Rhodospirillum rubrum ATCC 11170: one gene and its partner. Each later gene encodes a partner of the first gene's protein in a complex. Links are inferred from orthologs where the notes say so. Each region holds a gene or a part of one and is shown on either strand. Other genes may lie near its edges. The genes, in order: RRU_RS01150 and accD.

What was found.
Region 2: the proteins of RRU_RS01150 (region 1) and accD are in contact, whole or in part, in a solved structure (PDB 8UXZ), measured with the Escherichia coli proteins. The link is inferred for Rhodospirillum rubrum ATCC 11170 from one-to-one orthologs.

What each region holds. Positions count from the first base shown.
Region 1 is NC_007643.1:266,171-275,575, forward strand. Bases 3,032-5,887 are described here. They hold RRU_RS01150 (acetyl-CoA carboxylase carboxyltransferase subunit alpha), read left to right. Parts: upstream 3,032-3,910; coding sequence 3,911-4,864; downstream 4,865-5,887. Other genes in these bases: RRU_RS01145 (HpcH/HpaI aldolase/citrate lyase family protein), read left to right, coding at 3,032-3,680; RRU_RS01155 (YgaP family membrane protein), read left to right, coding at 5,099-5,347; RRU_RS01160 (hypothetical protein), read right to left, coding at 5,413-5,887. Outside these bases: RRU_RS01130 (DUF4743 domain-containing protein), read left to right, coding at 1-847; RRU_RS01135 (DMT family transporter), read right to left, coding at 878-1,882; RRU_RS01140 (Lrp/AsnC family transcriptional regulator), read left to right, coding at 2,019-2,513; more of RRU_RS01145, read left to right, coding at 2,703-3,031; more of RRU_RS01160, read right to left, coding at 5,888-5,889; RRU_RS01165 (phosphoglycerate kinase), read right to left, coding at 6,087-7,280; gap (type I glyceraldehyde-3-phosphate dehydrogenase), read right to left, coding at 7,375-8,382; RRU_RS01175 (polyphosphate--AMP phosphotransferase), read left to right, coding at 8,829-9,405. UniProt on the Escherichia coli protein: Component of the acetyl coenzyme A carboxylase (ACC) complex. First, biotin carboxylase catalyzes the carboxylation of biotin on its carrier protein (BCCP) and then the CO(2) group is transferred by the carboxyltransferase to acetyl-CoA to form malonyl-CoA.
Region 2 is NC_007643.1:3,940,376-3,949,746, reverse strand. The notes cover bases 1-2,822. They hold accD (acetyl-CoA carboxylase, carboxyltransferase subunit beta), read right to left. Parts: upstream 2,021-2,822; coding sequence 980-2,020; downstream 1-979. Other genes in these bases: RRU_RS17720 (hypothetical protein), read left to right, coding at 2,321-2,822; RRU_RS17730 (bifunctional folylpolyglutamate synthase/dihydrofolate synthase), read right to left, coding at 1-966. Outside these bases: more of RRU_RS17720, read left to right, coding at 2,823-2,848; trpA (tryptophan synthase subunit alpha), read right to left, coding at 3,021-3,836; trpB (tryptophan synthase subunit beta), read right to left, coding at 3,833-5,059; RRU_RS17705 (DUF3422 family protein), read right to left, coding at 5,234-6,526; RRU_RS17700 (phosphoribosylanthranilate isomerase), read right to left, coding at 6,533-7,189; pyrF (orotidine-5'-phosphate decarboxylase), read right to left, coding at 7,186-7,929; RRU_RS17690 (stimulus-sensing domain-containing protein), read right to left, coding at 8,029-9,371.

The DNA of each region.
Region 1 (9,405 bases):
TACCCACGATCTGTCCAATTTCGTGCGCTTCGTCATCGAAGGCCGACGGGTTGGTTGGGTGCGCAAGGCCCTGGCCCAGCGTTTGAAGGCGCATGGGCGCGTCTTCGACGTCACCCGCGACGCCGTTTTGCTCTCGGCCTCGTTGCGCACGCCGCAAAGCCGGACGCGGGCGGTGGCCGATGTTGTCGACCGGCTGGCCGACGAGGGCGTGGTTCCGGCGCCGCGCGGCGAGCTTTACCGGGTGAACCAAAGCTGGGGCGAACCCACCTTGATGCTGCTCGACCGGGCGGTGGTGCCGACCTTTGGCGTGCGCGCCTATGGCGTCCATCTCAACGGCTACGTCGGCGCCGGCGCCGATCTGCATCTCTGGATCGGCCGGCGCAGCCCGGATAAATCGGTGGCGCCCGGCAAGCTCGACAATATGGTGGCCGGCGGTCAGCCCGCCGATCTCAGCTTGCGCCAGAACCTGATCAAGGAATGCGCCGAAGAGGCCGATCTGCCCGAGGCCCTGGCCCGTCAGGCGATTCCGGTGGGGGCGATCACCTATTGCATGGAAAGCCCGGCGGGCATCAAGCCCGACACCTTGTTCCTCTATGATCTGGCCCTGCCCGAGGATTTCCGCCCCCATAACACCGATGGCGAGATGGCCGACTTCATGCTGTGGCCGGCGGCCAAGGTGGTGGAGGCGGTGCGCACCACCGAGGCCTTCAAGTTCAACGTCAATCTGACGGTGATCGATTTCGCCATTCGCCATGGCCTGATCGATCCCGACAACGAACCCGATTATCAGGAAATCCTGGCCGGTCTGCGCGGTCGTCCGCGCGAACGCGCCGCCTCGCCGGCCTGAGGAAGCCTGCTCCCCAAATGGCGGCCCGCCTCAGGCCGTCGGCCAATTGGCCTTGCCGGCCTGCGAGCGCAAGGCGGTATCGGCGCGCCCGGCCGCCGCCTTGCGGTTGACCGCCAGGGCGGCCAGGGCCACCCCCGAGACGATCAGCGTCAAGCCGATGATCAGCGGCACGGTGACGCGCTCGCCCAGCAAAAAGATCGACGACAGCATGCCGATCACCGGGACGCCCAGGGTGATGTTGGACATGGCGAAGGCGCTGACCCGCCGGCCGTATTCCGAGGAGATGACGAAGCAGGCCGAGGTGGCGATCGGGCCGAAGTAGATCAGGAAGCCGATCAGTTCGGGTGTCCAGGCGATGGTCAGGGGCGAGCCGTCGACGCTGGCGGCGATGACGATCAACGGCAGAGCGGCCAGCAGCATCTGCCAGGGGGCGAGATCGATCGGCCGGGCGGTGAAGCGATGGCGCCGCACATGCAAGATCACGAACGACCAGCACATCGCCGACAGCAGCAGCAAGGCGTTGCCCAGCAGCACCGTGCTGTCGCCCCAGTCCATATCGGCGGGCGAGCAGATGACCGCCACCCCCGACAAGCCGACGCACAGCGCCACCCCCTGGGCGGCGGTGGGGCGCTGACCAAAGGCGATCCAGGCGGTCACCACCGCCCATAACGGCGTGGTATAGGCGAGAAGGGCGGCCCGCCCGGCGTCGGTATACTGCATGGCCACCAACCCCAGGCCGGTGAAGGCCATCATCTGCAAGCCGCCGACGCTGGCGACGATCGGCCAGTCGGCGCGCGGCGGCAAGCGCAGTTCCCCGCGGCAGGCCAGGAAGGCGAAGAGGCACAGTCCGCTGCTGGTGAAGCGGATCGCCGCCAACCACAGCGGCGGGGCGAGGCCGACGCAGATCTTCATCACCGGCCAGCTAAAGCCCCAAAGCGCCACCATCACCCCCAGCCAGACCAGGGCCGAGGATTTGAACCCGGGATGAAGGGCGGCCAACGAATCGGCGGCGGGGAGGGCGCTTGGCTGGGACATGGCGGCGGCTTTCCAGGGCGAGAAGGGCGTACCCGGAAAGGATTAACCGGACAGCCTGGAAAATCCGTTTGATCTTGGCATCTTTGCGCCGATTATCAGAGAAATTTGCCGCCTGGATCCCTTACCGAGAAAAATCATGCCCAGCCGTACCGCGCCGCTTGATCGGGCCAGCATCCGCCTGCTTGAAGCGCTTCAGACCAACAGCGAGGTCAGCGTCGCCGAATTGGCCGACCTGGCCGGGCTTTCGACCTCGCCCTGCTGGCGGCGGATCAACGAGCTCAAGGCCCGTGGCGTCATCACCCGCTGCGTGGCGATCGTCGATCCTTTGGCCCTGGGGCTGGCGGTGAATGTCTTCGTCCACGTCTCGCTCGAGCGCCAGGACCGGCGGTCGCTCGATGTCTTCGACGCCGCGGTGCGCCAGCGCCCCGAGGTCATGGAATGCTATCTGATGAGCGGCGAGTCCGATTACCTGCTGCGCGTCGTCGTCGAGGATCTGATCGAATACCAGTCACTGATGATCGATTTCCTCACCCGCATCCCCGGCGTCGCCAGCATCCGCTCGAGTTTCGCGCTGAGTCAGGTGAAATACACCACCGCCCTGCCCACCGCCCATCTGAAGCGCAGCCCGTAGGGGGCGGGTTTTGTGTTGCGGCGCGGCAAGAAAATTGCGCCGGCCCGCGCCAAGTCCGACCGGTCCGTTCGCGGTGGCTTGATCGCGACCGGTCCGCAACCCATTCTTGCCAACGGACGCGCCCGCCAACCGGCCGTCTGGCGCCGACGCCGCCGTTGGCGCTCCAATCACCAGGAACAGGGAATCCCCATGAGCTTCACTCTTGTCGATCAGGCGCCGGCCCGTCTCAACCGTTCGGAACAGGCCGTGCCGGGCTCCAACACCAAATTCCTGGAAAAGGCCGCCAAGGGCGATGCCGACGTGGTGTTCCTCGATCTGGAGGACGCGGTGGCGCCCTCGGAAAAGGAACAGGCGCGCAAGAACATCATCGCCGCGCTCAATGACCTGGACTGGTCGGGCAAGACCGTGTCGCTGCGCATCAACGGCCTTGATACCCATTACATGTACCGCGATGTCATCGACGTGCTGGAACAGGCGCCGGGCAAGCTTGATCTGATCATGATCCCCAAGGCCGGCACGGCGGCCGACGTCTATGCCCTTGATATGCTGGTCACCCAGATCGAAACGGCGACCAAGGTCGACAAGCGCATCGGCTTCGAGCTGATCATCGAAACCGCCTTGGGCATGCGCAATATCCACGAGATCGCCGGGGCCAGCCCGCGCAACGAGTCGTTGCATTTCGGCGTGGCCGATTACGCCGCCTCGACCAAGGCGCGGACGACGGCGATCGGCGGCCCCAACGCCGATTACGGCGTGCTGACCGATCCGCTTGACGATGGCCAGCGGGCCTATCATTGGGGGGACATGTGGCATTACGCCATCGCCCGCATGGTGGTCGCCGCCCGCGCCCACGGCCTGCGCCCGGTTGACGGCCCCTTTGGCGATATCGGCGATCACGACGGCTATCGCGCCCAGGCCTTGCGCGCCGCCGTGCTGGGCTGCGAGGGCAAATGGGCGATCCATCCCAGTCAGGTGACGTTGGCCAACGAGGTGTTCAGCCCCTCGGACAAGGAGGTCGCCCATGCCCAGGCCATTCTTGACGCCATGGAACAGGCGGGCAAAGAGGGCAAGGGGGCGGTTACTCTCAACGGCCGGCTGATCGATATCGCCTCGATCAAGCAGGCCCAGGTGATGGTCGACAAGGCCCGTCAGGTCCGCGCCGGCTAAAAGGCCCCCCGGGGTGGATCGCCAAAAAGGCGGCGATCCACCCTTGGCGCGTGTCCAACCATCCGGAAATGATATCCCTGTTTGGCTCCGGCCCGGCCTTGTGCTAGGGAAGGCGCTTGTTTTGGCGAGCTTTGCGGTCTTTGCTTCGAGCGTCGGCTTTGACCGTCGGCTCTAACCGCCAGCTTTGACCGCCCGCTCTGACCGCCAGCTCTGACCGAATGTGGACAGCCATGCATTTTCTGGACTTCGAGAAGCCGATCGCTGAATTGGAAGGCAAGATCGAGGAACTTCGCCACCTCTCCGATGCCGATGGCATAAACATCGCCGAGGAGGTGGGGCGCCTGCAGCAGAAGGTGGATAAGCAGCTGCGCGCCGTCTATGCCAAGCTTACCCCCTGGCAAAAGGCGCTGGTCGCCCGCCATCCCGATCGGCCCCATTGCCTGGATTACGTCAAGGCGCTGTTCACCGATTTCACGCCCTTGGCCGGCGATCGCCTGTATGGCGAGGATCACGCGGTGATCGGCGGGCTGGCGCGCTTTCGCGGTCACCCGGTGGTCGTCATCGGCCAGGAAAAGGGCAGCGATACGGAAACCCGCCTGCGCCATAACTTCGGCATGGCCCGGCCCGAGGGCTATCGCAAGGCCCAGCGCCTGATGACTCTGGCCGAGCGCTTCCATTTGCCGGTGCTGACCCTGATCGATACCGCCGGGGCCTATCCGGGCGTCGGCGCCGAGGAGCGCGGTCAGGCCGAGGCCATCGCCCGCACCATCGAACGCGGCCTTGATCTGCGCGTGCCCTTGATTTCCTGCGTGATCGGCGAGGGCGGCTCGGGCGGGGCCATCGCCATCGCCACCGGCAACGTCGTCTTGATGCTTGAACACGCCATCTATTCGGTGATTTCGCCGGAGGGCTGCGCCTCGATTCTGTGGCGCAGCGGCGAGATGACCCAGCAGGCCGCCGAGGCCCTGCGGCTGACCGCCCAGGATCTGCTTGAGTTCAAGGTCATCGACGAGGCCATCCCCGAGCCTTTGGGCGGCGCCCATCGCGATCGCGCCATGACCTTCGAGCGGGTGGGCGAGGCCTTCAACCGCCATCTCGAGCAGTTGATGCCCCAGGATGGCGGGGTGCTGCGCGCTCGGCGCCGCGATAAATTCCTGCAGATGGGCCGTCTCGAACTCGCCTAAGGGCCTTTTTGCGCGTCCCGCTCCCTTTTGGCGACAGAATCGATCCCCCCGTGAAAAAAAGCCGGGGATGGCCGTGAACACGTCAGGGAAATCGGCCGTTATATCGGATAGAACGGTCCGATCCCCCCGGTGTTCATCGCCGCTTCCGGCGGATGTCCGCCTTAATCCCTTTGGGGACACCGGCGCCGCCGTTTCTGGATGTAACGAGCCCCTTGTCTGACGAAAGGTGAGAAAATGGCCAAGAAAAAGCTGACCAAGAATATGGGTACGATCGATCGGGGTCTGCGGGCGACCCTCGGCATCTTGTTGCTGGCTCTGGCGGTGTCGGAGACCATCGGATCGTGGGGCTACATCGGCGTGCTGCCTCTGTTCACCTCGATCTGGGGGTGGTGCCCGGCCTATTACCCCTTCGGTTTCTCGACCTGCAAGACGACCGAGCACGGTGAGCCCGACGAGCCCGGCGAACCCACCCCCACGATCTAAGCCCAACCGGCGTCCCGCGCGCAGCGGTCCACGGACCGCTGCGTCCGGATCGCCAAAGGATTTGCCTAAGGCGCCATCATGTCGTCGATCTGCGCCTGATCGAAGGTCCCATGGCCGCCGTGGATGATGGCGCTGGCGACATCGATCATCTTTTGCAAGGCCCGGCTGCCGGCGCGGGCCCGCTCGGCGGCGACCTCGGGCCGGCCTTCGGCGAAGGCCTCGTCGGTGCGGGTGATCGAGAGCAGGGCCAGGGTGTTCATCTGCTCCACCGTCTCCTCGAAGGGCTTCTTGAAGCGTTCGGGGACGTGATCATAGGCGGCGATCGCCAGCTCCCGATCGGAAAAGCCGCTGTCGCGGAAATGATCGGCATAGGATTTCGGCTGCCATTCCTTGCAATCCTCAAGGATATCGGGCATGTCGGGTACCATCTCAAGCAACATGATGACTTCGTTGAAGTGGTTGAGATAGTCCGTAGCGAGAAGGGTCTCGGGATGAATGTTCCGACCTTCGACTTTTTCTTTGAAGCATTCATAGGTCGTCATAGAAACGCCTTTTCTTAGCCGGTCGCTTCGTGCGACCGGTTTACGATAGATCGGTCCGGCAGGCTTGGGCGGAAATTTGGCCTTCTTAATCTAGACAAACGGACATATGGGTTCCCCCCCGAAGCGAAGGAGGGGCGATCCAAGAAAAAAGAGCCGGCGTTGGCGACGCCGGCTCGGTAGCGATCGCGGGGCGAGCCCTACAGCAAGGCGGCGACACCCGGCAGCGTTTTGCCCTCCAGCCATTCCAGGAAGGCGCCGCCGGCCGTCGAGACATAGGAGAACTTGTCTTCCACCCCGGCATTGGCCAGGGCCGAGACCGTATCGCCCCCGCCGGCCACGGTCAGCAGCCGGCCCTCGGCGGTCGCCTGGGCGGCGGCCTGGGCCACCGTATTGGTGGCGGCGTCGAAGGGTTTGATCTCGAAGGCGCCGAAGGGACCGTTCCACACCAGGGTCTTGCACTCGCCGAGTTTGGCGATCACCGCCTGGGCGGTTTGCGGGCCGACATCAAGGATCATCTTGTCGGCCGGCACGGCATCGATCGCCACCACATGGTTTTCGGCCCCTTCCTTGAAGGCCGAGGCGACCACGGCGTCGATCGGCAGCACGATCTCGCACTTCGCCGCGGCGGCCTTTTCAAGGATGGCGCGGGCGGTATCGGCCATATCCTTCTCGCACAAGCTGGCGCCGATCTCGATGCCCTGGGCGAAGAGGAAGGTATTGGCCATGCCGCCGCCGATGATGATCATATCGACCTTGGACACCAGATTGCCGAGCAGCTCTAGCTTGGTCGAGACCTTGGCGCCGCCGACGATGGCCGCGACCGGGCGTTCGGGATTATCCAGCGCCTTGCCCAGGGCCTCCAACTCGGCCTGCATCAGCCGGCCGGCGGCAGCGGGCACCAGACGGGCGATATATTCGGTCGAGGCGTGGGCGCGGTGGGCCGACGAAAAAGCGTCGTTGACGTAGAGATCGCACAGATCGGCCAGCTTCTGGGCGAAGGCCGGATCGTTCTTTTCTTCTTCGTCGTGGAAGCGCAGGTTTTCAAGCAGGGCGACTTCGCCCGGCGCCAGACCATTGACCACCAATTCGGCGGCCGGACCGACGCAATCCTCGGCGAAGGCCACCGGAACGCCGCCCAGGGCCCGCGACAGCGGCTCGACGATCGGCCTCAGGCTCATCTCGGGAACGCGCTTGCCCTTGGGGCGGCCGAAGTGCGAGCAGACGACCACGCAGGCGCCCCTGCTGGCCAGGGCCAGGATGGTTTCGGCCGAGCGGTCGATGCGGGTGGTATCAGTGACCACACCATCGCGGATCGGCACGTTGAGGTCGGCGCGCACCAGCACGCGCTTGCCGTTCACATCCAGGTCGTCAATCGTCTTGAAGCTGGCCATCGGTCGTTTTCCCCGTCTTTTCGTGGTGCGCTCGAAAACCCGGCCGCCCTTTTTGCGCAAGGGCGGCCGGATAGCATGGTCGGGTGGGCCGTCGTTAGATCAGCTTGCCCATCTCGACGGCGGTGTCGAGCATGCGGTTGGAGAAGCCCCATTCGTTATCGTACCACGACAGGACGCGGGCGAAGGTGCCCTGAACGACCTTGGTCTGCGGCAGATCGAAGGTCGAGCTGTTCTTGTTGTGATTGAAGTCGATGCTGACAAGCGGCAGCTCGTTGATACCGAGAACGCCCTTGAGCTTGCCGGCGGCGGCTTCCTTCATCGCCGCGCCGATGGCTTCGGCGGTGGCGGTCTTGGACAGCACGACCTTGAGATCGACGACCGAGACGTTGGGGGTCGGCACGCGGATCGAGGTGCCGTCAAGCTTGCCGGCCAGTTCGGGCAGAACCAGACCAACGGCCTTGGCGGCGCCGGTCGTCGTCGGGATCATCGACACGGCGGCGGCGCGGGCCCGGTGCAGGTCCTTGTGCAGGGTGTCAACGGTGCGCTGGTCGCCGGTGTAGGAGTGGATGGTGGTCATGAAGCCGTGCTCGATGCCGAACACGGAATGAAGCACCTGGGCCACCGGGGCCAGACAGTTGGTGGTGCACGACGCGTTGGAAACGACCAGATGGTCCTTGGTCAGCTTGTCGTGATTGACACCGTAAACCACGGTCAGATCGGCGCCGTTCGACGGCGCCGAAACCAGAACGCGCTTGGCGCCGGCTTCGAGATGCACCTTGGCCTTCTCGCGGTCGGAGAAAATGCCGGTGCATTCCATGACGATGTCGATGTTCAGGTCGCCCCAGGGCAACTTGGTCGGATCGCGCTCGGCCAGAACCTTCACCGGGGTGCCGGCGATGGTCATCACGTCGCCGCTGACCGACACGTCGCCGGGCAGCACGCCGTGGACGGAATCGAACTTGATCAGATGGGCATTGGCTTCCGGCGATCCCAGGTCATTGATCGCCACCACCTCCACATCCTTGCGACCCGATTCAACCAGGGCGCGCAGCACGAGGCGGCCGATGCGGCCGAAACCGTTGATCGCTACACGAACAGCCATGTCGTATCCTCCATAAGGTCTGGCTTTCCCGGGGGCACGGGAACGCGCCCGCCGGTCTCTACGGAAAAGCGGTTCGCCCGGGCGGGGGGCGGCTGCGCCGGAGGGAGTCGGAGCCGGGAGATCCCGTCTTGTCCGAGCCTGCCGGGAGCGGCCCCTTTGGCGCTGGGCGACGCAAGCCGAAGGGGTGGCGCGCGACGATGTCGCCTGTGATGGAGACCTGTCCCGCAGCCGATGCGACCCTAGCAGAGCATGCGGCGAATTCCCACCCCCGCGCGCAGGAAACGATCGTCTTGAGCGTTGGAGCCGATGCCGCCGGCAAGGCTGTTCAAAGGGTCGAATGGAAGGTCGCGGGATCATTGGCCGGGCAAGGCCGTTTCCCCGGGGGCGGGATTGATCTAGTTTGTCGAGCCCGCGAGCGCTTTCCCGGGCGAGGGGGGCTTAAGGCCATGTTTCGCACTGCCGAATTGGGACGCACGGTTTCCAAGGAAGAATTCGAGCGCCTAGCCGATCCGCTCCGTATCGAACTGCTTGATCTTCAGCAGAAACTGCTGAGCGCCGATTTTCCGGTGATCGTGCTGTTCGCCGGGGTTGATAAGGCCGGCAAGGGCGAAAGCATCAATCTGATCACCGAGTGGCTTGATCCGCGCTGGATCGTCACCCGCGCCTATGGTCCGCCCTCCGACGAGGAACGCGAGCGCCCCGAGTTCTGGCGCTACTGGCGCGACCTGCCGGCCAAGGGACAGGTCGGATTGTTCCTGTCGTCGTGGTATTCGCGGCCCTTCATGGAGCGGGCGATCGGCACCTTGGATCTGCCGGCCTTCGACGAGGCCCTGGAACGGGTGACGGCCTTCGAGCGGACCCTGGCCGACGATGGGGCCCTGATCCTTAAATTCTGGATGCATCTGGGCAAGGACGCCCAGCGCAAGCGCCTTAAGGCACTGGAAAAGGATCCTTTGCAAAGCTGGCGGGTCACCCCCACCGATTGGGAGCATTGGCACCGCTATGACTCATTCATTCATGCCG
Region 2 (9,371 bases), 3.7 Mb from region 1 along the record:
GGCGGCCAGGGCGCGGCCGGCATGGGGATTATGGCCACCGTCCAGCCACAAGGTGGTTCCCGGGGCCAGTCTCTCGACCAAGGGGCCGCTGTCTAACCGTTGCAGGCGGGCCGGCCAGTCGACGGCGCGCAGCCCCCTGGCCCGCGCCACGCCCTCGACCCGCAGGCCGGTCCGTGCCTCCAGGGCGTCGATCACCGCCAGGGCCTGGGCGGCGTTGCCCAGTTGATGGGGACCGGCAAGCACGGGGAGCGGCAGATCGAGCCCGGCGAAACGCCAGCCCGTCGTCGTGCGCTCCCACGACCAGTCGCGCCCGGCCCAGAGGGTCGGCGCGCCGACGGCGGTGGCGCGGGCGGCGAGGGTTTGGGCGGCCTCGGGCGGTTGGGGGGCGATGACGGCGGGGGCTCCGGCCTTGAGAATCCCGGCCTTTTCCCCGGCGATGGCCGTCAGCGTTGATCCCAGATACTGCTGATGATCAAGATCGATCGGCGTCACCGCGCAAACGGCGGGATCGGCGATGACATTGGTGGCGTCAAGGCGCCCGCCCAGGCCGACCTCGAGCAAGGTCACATCGGCGGGGCTTCGCGAAAAGGCCAGGAAGGCCGCCGCCGTCGTCACCTCGAAAAAGGTGATCGGCGCCTTGGCATTGGCGCTTTCCACCTCTTCAAGCAGCCGACGGAGCGCCTCGTCGGCGATCAGGGTGCCGGCCAGCCGGATGCGTTCGCCAAAGCGCACCAAATGGGGGCTGGTATAGACATGGACCCGGTAGCCCGCCGCCTCCAGAAGGGCCCGGCAGGTGGCGACCACCGATCCCTTGCCATTGGTGCCCGCGACATGGATGACCGGCGGCAGGGCCCGTTCGGGGTGGCCCAGGGCGGCCAGCAACCGCTCGACGCGGCCGAGCGACAGGTCGATCACCTTGGGGTGCAGGCCCATCAAGCGGGCGAGCACCCCATCGGGAGCGTTCATGCCAACGGTCCGCCTAAGGCTTCGCCGGCTTGGGCGCGGGCGGTGGCGGGGCGTCCGCCCCGTCGAAGTCGGCGTCATCGACCTTGCGGGCCACCGCCTCCAAATCCTCGACCGGCGGCCGGGGCTTGGGCTTGGGCGCCTCGCGCGGCGTCTCGACCACGGCGGGGCGGTGGTCCGGCGACAGGGTCACCACCTCGGCGGCTGGCGGGCGGCGCATCAGCAGCGCCATCAAGCGGGCCAAGGTCTCCTTCAGCTCGGAACGCGGCACCACCATGTCGACCATGCCGTGTTCCAGCAGGTATTCGGAACGCTGGAAGCCTTCGGGCAGTTTTTCGCGGATCGTCGTCTCGATCACCCGGGCGCCGGCGAAACCGATCACCGCCCCGGGTTCGGCCAGGGCGATATCGCCCAGCATGGCGAAGGAGGCGGTGACGCCGCCGGTGGTCGGATCGGTGAGCAGCACAATATAGGGCAGGCCGGCTTCCTTCACCCGATCGACGGCGACGGTCGAGCGCGCCATCTGCATCAGCGACAGGATGCCTTCCTGCATGCGCGCCCCCCCCGACGACGGGATGGCGATCAGCGGCACCTTTTGCAGCAAGGCCAGTTCGGCGGCGGCGACCAGCCCCTCGCCCACGGCCATGCCCATCGAGCCGCCCATGAAGTCGAAATTGAAGGCGGCGACGACCACGCCCTGGCCCATCAGCTTGCCATGACCGACGATGATCGCGTCTTTTTCGCCGGTTTTGGCCTGGGCTTCCTTCAAGCGGTCGGAATAGCGCTTGATGTCCTTGAAGCGCAGCGGATCAAGCGGCGGCTTGGGCAGCTCGATCGCCGTATAGGCGCCGTCATCGAACAACAGCTCCAGGCGCTGCTTGATCGGCAGGCGCATGTGATGGCCGCAATGGGTGCAGACCTGAAGGGCCTTTTCCAACTCTTTGTGGAAGATCATATGCCCGCAAGCCGGGCACTTCCGCCAGAGGTTCTCGGGGACCTCCCGGGGGCCGACGAGGCTGCGGATCTTGGGCCGGACGTAGGTTGTCAGCCAGTTCATGGGTCGCGTGCTCTCTAGACCGTTGCGCGAAGGTGGGGGTCTATCACGTCGGCGGGGCGTGGGAAAGCCCGAGCCGCGCCCCATCGATCGTCATCAACGGGCTGACCGGGCAAAAACTGCCCGCACCGGGCAGTTTCGGCCCCCCTTACCTCCGCCGATCCCCGGCGATCCCCGGCAAATCCGCCGACCCCCGTCGCCGCAACCCGGCATGGTTCTTGCCTGCCATCACCCACCAGACGATCAGGAGGATTTGCGATGACGATCGAGGTGATAGGATCGGGAAATTCCCCGTCGTCGTCCTTGACGACGAGCAGCAAGGATAAGGACAAGGAGAAAGACAAGGTACAGGGGCTGTTTTCGACTTTCCTCAACTCGCCTGGCGCCGCCGGGGTCGAAGAGGACGCGGAGTCGGAGGGGACCAAGGCCAAGAACGAGTTCCTCGCCTTCGTGAACCTGAGCCCGGCGGAGAAGATGCGCTACAGCTTACTGGCCGCCAAGGGCCTGGACGAGGCAAGTCTCGCCGCCCTGCCGGCCGACGAACGCGAAAAGATCGAGGCGGAGATCCGCGAAATGATCAAGGCGCAGTTCGAAGAAAAAACCAATGGAACGCCGATCGCGGCCGCCACCGCGACGACCACCGCCACCGCCACCGCGACGACCGCCGCTACCGCCGCTACCGCCACAGCCGGTCAGGCGGTGATCGCCCTTCAGGAAAAGGCGGCCTCGGTGGATGTGAACAAAAGCCTGCTGGCCTATACGTCCAATCCCACCGCCGCGGAGGTCGCCGATGAGCCGGCCGAGCGCGAACGGCACTCGCTGTTAAGCTAGAGCAAATCCCCTAGCAATCTGAACCAGAGTGCGACGACGATTTGCTTGACTATCAAAATCGTAGGACGGGGAGCGTGAATCTGATTGCACGCTCCCCGCCCTAGATCAGGCATCGCGCCCGGCGCCCGGGGACGAGCCAAAACAGCCGCTCTCCGGGCGCGGGTGATTTGATTTACCCCGCCGCGTCGACCTTGCGCAGGGCGCCGGCCAATTCGCCAACGAAGCCCAGCACGTCCCCGCCCTCGGCCAGCCGGCGGACAATGGCCGAACCGACCACGGCGGCATCACCGACCCGCGCCATCGTCGCCGCCTGGGCCGGGGTGGATACGCCAAAGCCGATGGCGATCGGCAGATCGGTTTTCCGGCGGATGCGGGCGACCGCCTGGGCGACGCCCCCGGCATCGGCGGCGGCCGTTCCGGTGATGCCGGCGATCGAAACATAATAAAGAAACCCGCTCGCCCGCTCGAGAATCGCCGGCAGCCGCGCCTCATCGGTGGTCGGCGTCGCCAGCATGATCAGATGCAGACCCTGGGCGCGCAGGAAGGGTAGAAGCTCGTCGGCCTCCTCGGGCGGCAGGTCGACGATGATCAGGCCGTCGGCGCCGGCCAGGGCGGCGTCGCGGGCGAAGGCCTCGGCCCCGTAATAATGGATGGGATTGTAATAGCCCATCAGAACCACCGGGGTGTCATCATCGGTGGCGCGGAACGCCTTCAGGGTTTCCAAGGTCCCCGTCAGGGTCATCCCGGCGGCCAGGGCGCGCAGGGCGGCGGCCTGGATCGCCGGGCCATCGGCCATCGGATCGGAAAACGGCATTCCCAATTCGATGATATCGGCCCCGGCGCCGGGCAGGCCGCGCATCAGGGCGAGGGCCGTTTCCTGGTCGGGATCGCCGGCCATGACATAGGTGACAAGGCCCCCCCGGCCTTCGGCCTTGAGGGCGGCGAAGCGGCGGGAGAGGCGATCGGTGGTCGGCGTGGTGGCGCTCACGGCATCATTCCCTTGAAATCACTGCCCAGAACCTTGGCGATCGTCCCCACGTCCTTGTCGCCGCGCCCCGACAGGCTGACCACCATCAGATGATCGGCCGGCAGGGTGGGGGCGATCTTCATGGCATGGGCGATGGCGTGGCTGCTTTCCAGGGCCGGAATGATCCCTTCGAGCTTGGTGGTTTCCTGGAAGGCGTGAACCGCCTCGTCGTCGGTGATCGGCACATACTCGACCCGGCCGCTGTCCTTGAGCCAGGCGTGCTCGGGGCCGACGCCGGGATAATCCAGGCCGGCGGAAATCGAATGGGCCTCGGTGATCTGGCCGGCGCCGTCCTGAAGCAGATAGGTGCGGTTGCCATGCAGCACGCCCAGACGCCCCCCGGCCATTGAGGCGGCATGGCGCTTGTCCAAGCCCTCGCCGGCGGCCTCGACACCGATGATGCGCACGTCGGGATCGTCCAGGAAGGGGTGGAACAGGCCGATGGCGTTGGAGCCGCCGCCGATGCAGGCGATCAGGGTGTCGGGCAGCCGACCCTCGGCCTCGAGCACCTGGGCGCGGGCTTCCTCGCCGATGACCTTCTGCAGGTCGCGGACCATCGCCGGATAGGGATGGGGGCCGGCCGCCGTGCCGATCAGGTAATAGGTGTCGGCGACATTGGCGACCCAGTCGCGCATGGCGTCGTTCATCGCGTCCTTGAGGGTGCCCGCGCCGCTGGTCACCGGGCGGACCTCGGCGCCAAGCAGCTTCATGCGGAACACATTGGGCGCCTGACGCTCGATATCGGTGGCGCCCATGTAAATCACGCAGGGCATGCCAAACAGGGCGCAGACGGTGGCGGTGGCCACCCCATGCTGGCCGGCGCCGGTTTCGGCGATGATCCGCGTCTTGCCCATGCGCCTGGCGAGCAGGATCTGCCCCATGCAATTGTTGATCTTATGGGCGCCCGTATGGTTGAGGTCTTCGCGCTTGAAATAGATCTTTGCCCCGCCCAGGGCCTCGGTCAGACGGCGGGCGAAGTACAGCGGGCTCGGCCGGCCGACATAGGTGGCGAGATAGCCGCCCAGCTCGGCCTTGAACGCCGGATCATCGCGGGTCGCTTCCCAAGCCTTTTCCAGATCGAGGATCAGCGGCATCAGGGTTTCGGCGACATAGCGCCCGCCGTGCAGTCCGAAATGACCGCGATCATCGGGGCCGGAGCGGTAGGTGTTTGGCATGGTGGTCATCGGAGATCCCTTCCTGGCGGGTGCTGGTTATAGCGCAGCCCATCACCCGGCGCCAAGAGCGCCGCTCTTTTATGCGGCCCCGTCGGGCCGGCGCCAAGAGCGCCGCGATCTTATGCGACCCCACCGGGCCGGCGCCAAGGGCGCGGCGATCTTATGCGGTCCGCCTTGAAGGGATTAATCGGCGCGATTGAGCATGGCGCGTTTGGCCCGGCGCAACACCAGCCAGACGCTGGCGACGATCACCGGTACGGCGATGGCGGTGACGACGCTTTCCTTGACCTCCACCCCGGCGCCGGACACGCCCTTGGCCATATAGCCGACAAGCCCGACCAGATAATAACTGATGGCCACCACCGACAGCCCTTCAACCGCCTCTTGCAGACGCAGCTGGATGCGGGCCCGGCGGTTCATGCTTTCAAGCAGGCGCTTGTTCTGGGCCTGAAGATCGACCTCGACCCGGGCGCGCAGCAGACTGGCGACCCGCGCCCCGCGTTCGGACAGCGACTCGATGCGTTCGGAAACCGAGTCCACCGTGGCCATCGCCGGGGTCAATCGGCGGTCCATGAAGGCGCCGAAGGTAACGACGCCATCAAGACGCACCTCGCGCAATTCCTCCAGCCGGCGCTGGACCAGGGCGTGATAGGCCCGGGTGGCGGCGATGCGATAGGAATTGGCCGCCGCCAGGGATTCGACCTCGGCGGTCAGATTGGACAGCTCCGATAACAATTCGGCATCGGAATCCACGCCGTTGGGATCGGCCATCCGCGCCGCTACATGGGCCAGGACCATATCGATCCGTCGCAGGCCCGGGCTCGATTCCCGGGCCATCGGTAGGGCGAGCAGCGCCAGGGCCCGATAGGTGTTGAGCTCGAGCAGCCGCTGCACCAGACGTCCGGCATGACGGGGATTGAGATCGACGTCGCGGATCAGCATGCGCAGGCAGCGGTCATCGTGCAATCGCAGATCGGAATAGGCGAAGGCGGCGCCGCCTCCGACCGCCGACCCGACCACCGGATTGCCGGCGAAATGGCGAATGCTGAGTTCCTCGATCGAATACTCGGGCGTGTCCTTGGGCTCGACCACCAGATGCACCGCCGACAGCACCTGACCGGGCAGGGTGGCCAGCCAGTCGGGTGGCACCATATCAAGCGCCGGCTGGTCGAAGGGCAGATCCCCCGTTCGCCCGCGGCGCTGGAAAGTATAGGTGCAGAACTCGGTATGACGTTCGAACTGCAGGCCCAGCCCGCCCAGATTGGCGTTGAAGCGGGTCGCCCCCTTGGCCGGCACCGTTTCGCCCATGCGCGCGCAGAGCAGCCCCAGGTGGTCCAGGCTGGGATCGGTGATCTCGCCCGTCAGCACCGCCAAATGGCTCAGCCGGACCGGCGCCTCGATGGTTTCCGAGGGCCGGGCGTGCAACTCGTTAATCAACACCTCGCGCAGCGGGTGCTCGCGATAGGGCGGGATCATGGCGCTTCAGCCTTCGCGAACGGCTTTGACGAAGGCGCTGACGCGCTCGGGATCCTTGATCCCGCGCACCGTCTCCACGCCGCTCGACACATCCACGGCGGTGGCGCCGCTGACCTTGATGGCTTCGGCGACGTTCTCGGGCGTCAGGCCGCCGGCCAGCAACCAGGGCACCGGCGCCGAGAAACCGGCCAGCAGCGACCAGTCGAAGGTCTGGGCATGGCCGCCCGGGCGGTCGGCGCCGGCCGGGGGGCGGGCGTCAAACAGCAGGTAATCGGCGACCTCGGCATAAAGCGCCGCCCGCTCCAGATCGGCGGCGCTGGCGATCGGCAGGGCCTTGATCACCGGCAGGCCGTATTCCAGGCGCGCCCATTCCACCCGCTCGGGGCTTTCCTCGCCATGGAACTGCAAAACGTCCAGGCGCACCCCGGCGAAAACCGCCTCCAGGGTCGCATCATCGGCATCGACGAACAAACCGACGCGCAGCGGCCCGCCCTCTTCGGCATGGGGCACGCCGTCCAGCAGTTCGGCCGCCCGCGCCGGATCGAGATCGCGCGGCGAGGGCTCGAAGAAAACGAAGCCGATCATGTCGACCCCGGCTTCGACGGCGGCATCGACGCCGTCCTCGTCGGTCAATCCACAGATCTTGATCAGGGTCTCGCTCATATCCCGACGTCCCATCCCACGATTTCCCCGGCGATCAGCCGCGCCGCCTGGGCGGGATCGGTCGCCCCGGTGATCGGCCGGCCGATCACCAGCACATCGGCCCCCTCGGCCATCGCCTCTTGCGGGGTGACCACCCGCTTCTGGTCGTTGGTGGTCGACCACAGCGGCCGCACCCCCGGCGTCACCAGCAAGAAATCATCGCCCAAATCGGCGCGCAGCACCCGGGCCTCGCGGGCCGAGCAGACCACGCCATCAAGCCCGGCGTCGCGGGTCAGGGCGGCCAAACGCCGCACCTGATCAAGCACGCCGCCGGCGACGCCGGTTCCGCCCAGATCGTCGTCGTCCATGCTGGTCAGCACGGTCACGGCGATCATCTTGGGCGGCGCGATCCCCAGGGCCAGGGCCTCGCTTTGCGCGGCCTCGCGCGCGGCGATCATCATCGCCCGCCCGCCACAGGCGTGGACATTGAGCAAGGCCGGCGCCAGCGGCATCACCGCGCGCACCGCCCCGGCCACCGTATTGGGGATGTCATGGAACTTGAGATCAAGGAACAGCGGCAGGGCGCCGGCCCTGCACACCTCCTTGACGCCCTTGTGCCCATTGCGGGCGAAAAACTCGAGTCCAAGCTTGATGCCGCCGACCTCGTCATGGAGGCGGGCGGCAAGGGTGGTCGCATCGCCGACAACGGTGGTGTCGATCGCGACGAAAACCGGATTTTGCGTCATCTGTGCCATGGGCATGCCTTACACGAAAACCCCACGTCCGAAAAGGCCGGGGAGAGACTTGTCTTGAAGCTTTCTTTCTCGGCGGACGGGCAAGGGCGACCGGGGGCCCGCGGCTTACTTCCCCGGGGTTGGGCTGGGCAGTTCCACGGTGAACATCGCGCCGACGATCTTTCCCTCGCCATCGCGGCGATTCTCGGCGCGGATGGTGCCGCGATGGGTTTCAACGATCTGCTGGGAAATCGACAGCCCCAGGCCGGAATGGGTGCCGAATTTCTCCTCGCGCGGCCGCTCGGAATAGAAGCGCTTGAAGATATCGGCCTCCTTGCCCGGCGGAATGCCCGGGCCGTCATCGGCCACGGTGATCACCACCTTGCCCTTGGTTCGCCAAGCGCGCAGCGTGATGGTGCCACCGGGCGGGCTGAAGGACACCGCGTTGCCGATCAGATTGCGGAAGACCTGGACCAGGCGGCCTTCCAGACCTTCGATGCCCAGCGCGTCGCCGGCATCGCCCATCACCTTGATCGTCACCCCGCGCTGTTCGGCCTCGGCGGCGTGAACCTCGGCCAGCATTTCCAGCATCGGCCGGATCTCGACCGATTCCATCTCGGCCCGCGACAGCTCGGCATCCAGGCGCGAGGCGTCGGAGATATCGGTGATCAGCCGGTTTAGGCGCTGAACGTCATCGACGATCACCGCCATCAGGCGTTTTTGCTGATTGGGATCATCGATGCGGGCGACGGTTTCAACGGCGCTGCGCAACGAGGTCAGCGGATTCTTGATCTCATGGGCGACATCGGCGGCGAAGCGTTCGATCGCGTCCATGCGCGCCCACAGCACCTCGGTCATCTCGCGCAGGGCGGCCGACAGGTCGCCCAGTTCGTCGCGGCGGTTGGAGAAATCGGGGATCGCCTCGTGGCGACCGGCCTTGCCGTGGCGAACGCGATCGGCGGCGCCGGCCAGCCGCAGCAGCGGCCGCACGATGGTGCCGGCGATATAGAACGACAGCAAGATGGTCAGGGCCAGGGTGAAGGCGAAGATCTCGATCACCCCCAGGCGCATCTCGAACAGGGTTTCGTCGATCTCCTCGGCGCCCCGGCTGACCATGACGGCGCCAACCACCTGCTTGTAATATTGCACCGGCACGGCGACCGACAGCACCCGGTCGCGGGTTGGCCGCACCCGCATGAAAAAGCCGCTTTCCCCCTCGGTCAGGGCGCGCAGAACTTCGGGATAGTCCTCGGCCGACTGATTGGGCCGCTCGATATAGGGCTGAAGCTTCGCCAGATCGCTCGAAGGATGGATGATCGCGTCATAGAACCGCCGCAACAGCCCGACTCCGTTGTCGGGAAGCACGGGCGGCGGCAGATCCATCACCTGGACCATGCCGCCATAGCCGACCAGCCGGCGGCTATCGGCGACCAGGGTGCCCGAGGTGTCGAACAGCCGAGCCCGCACCT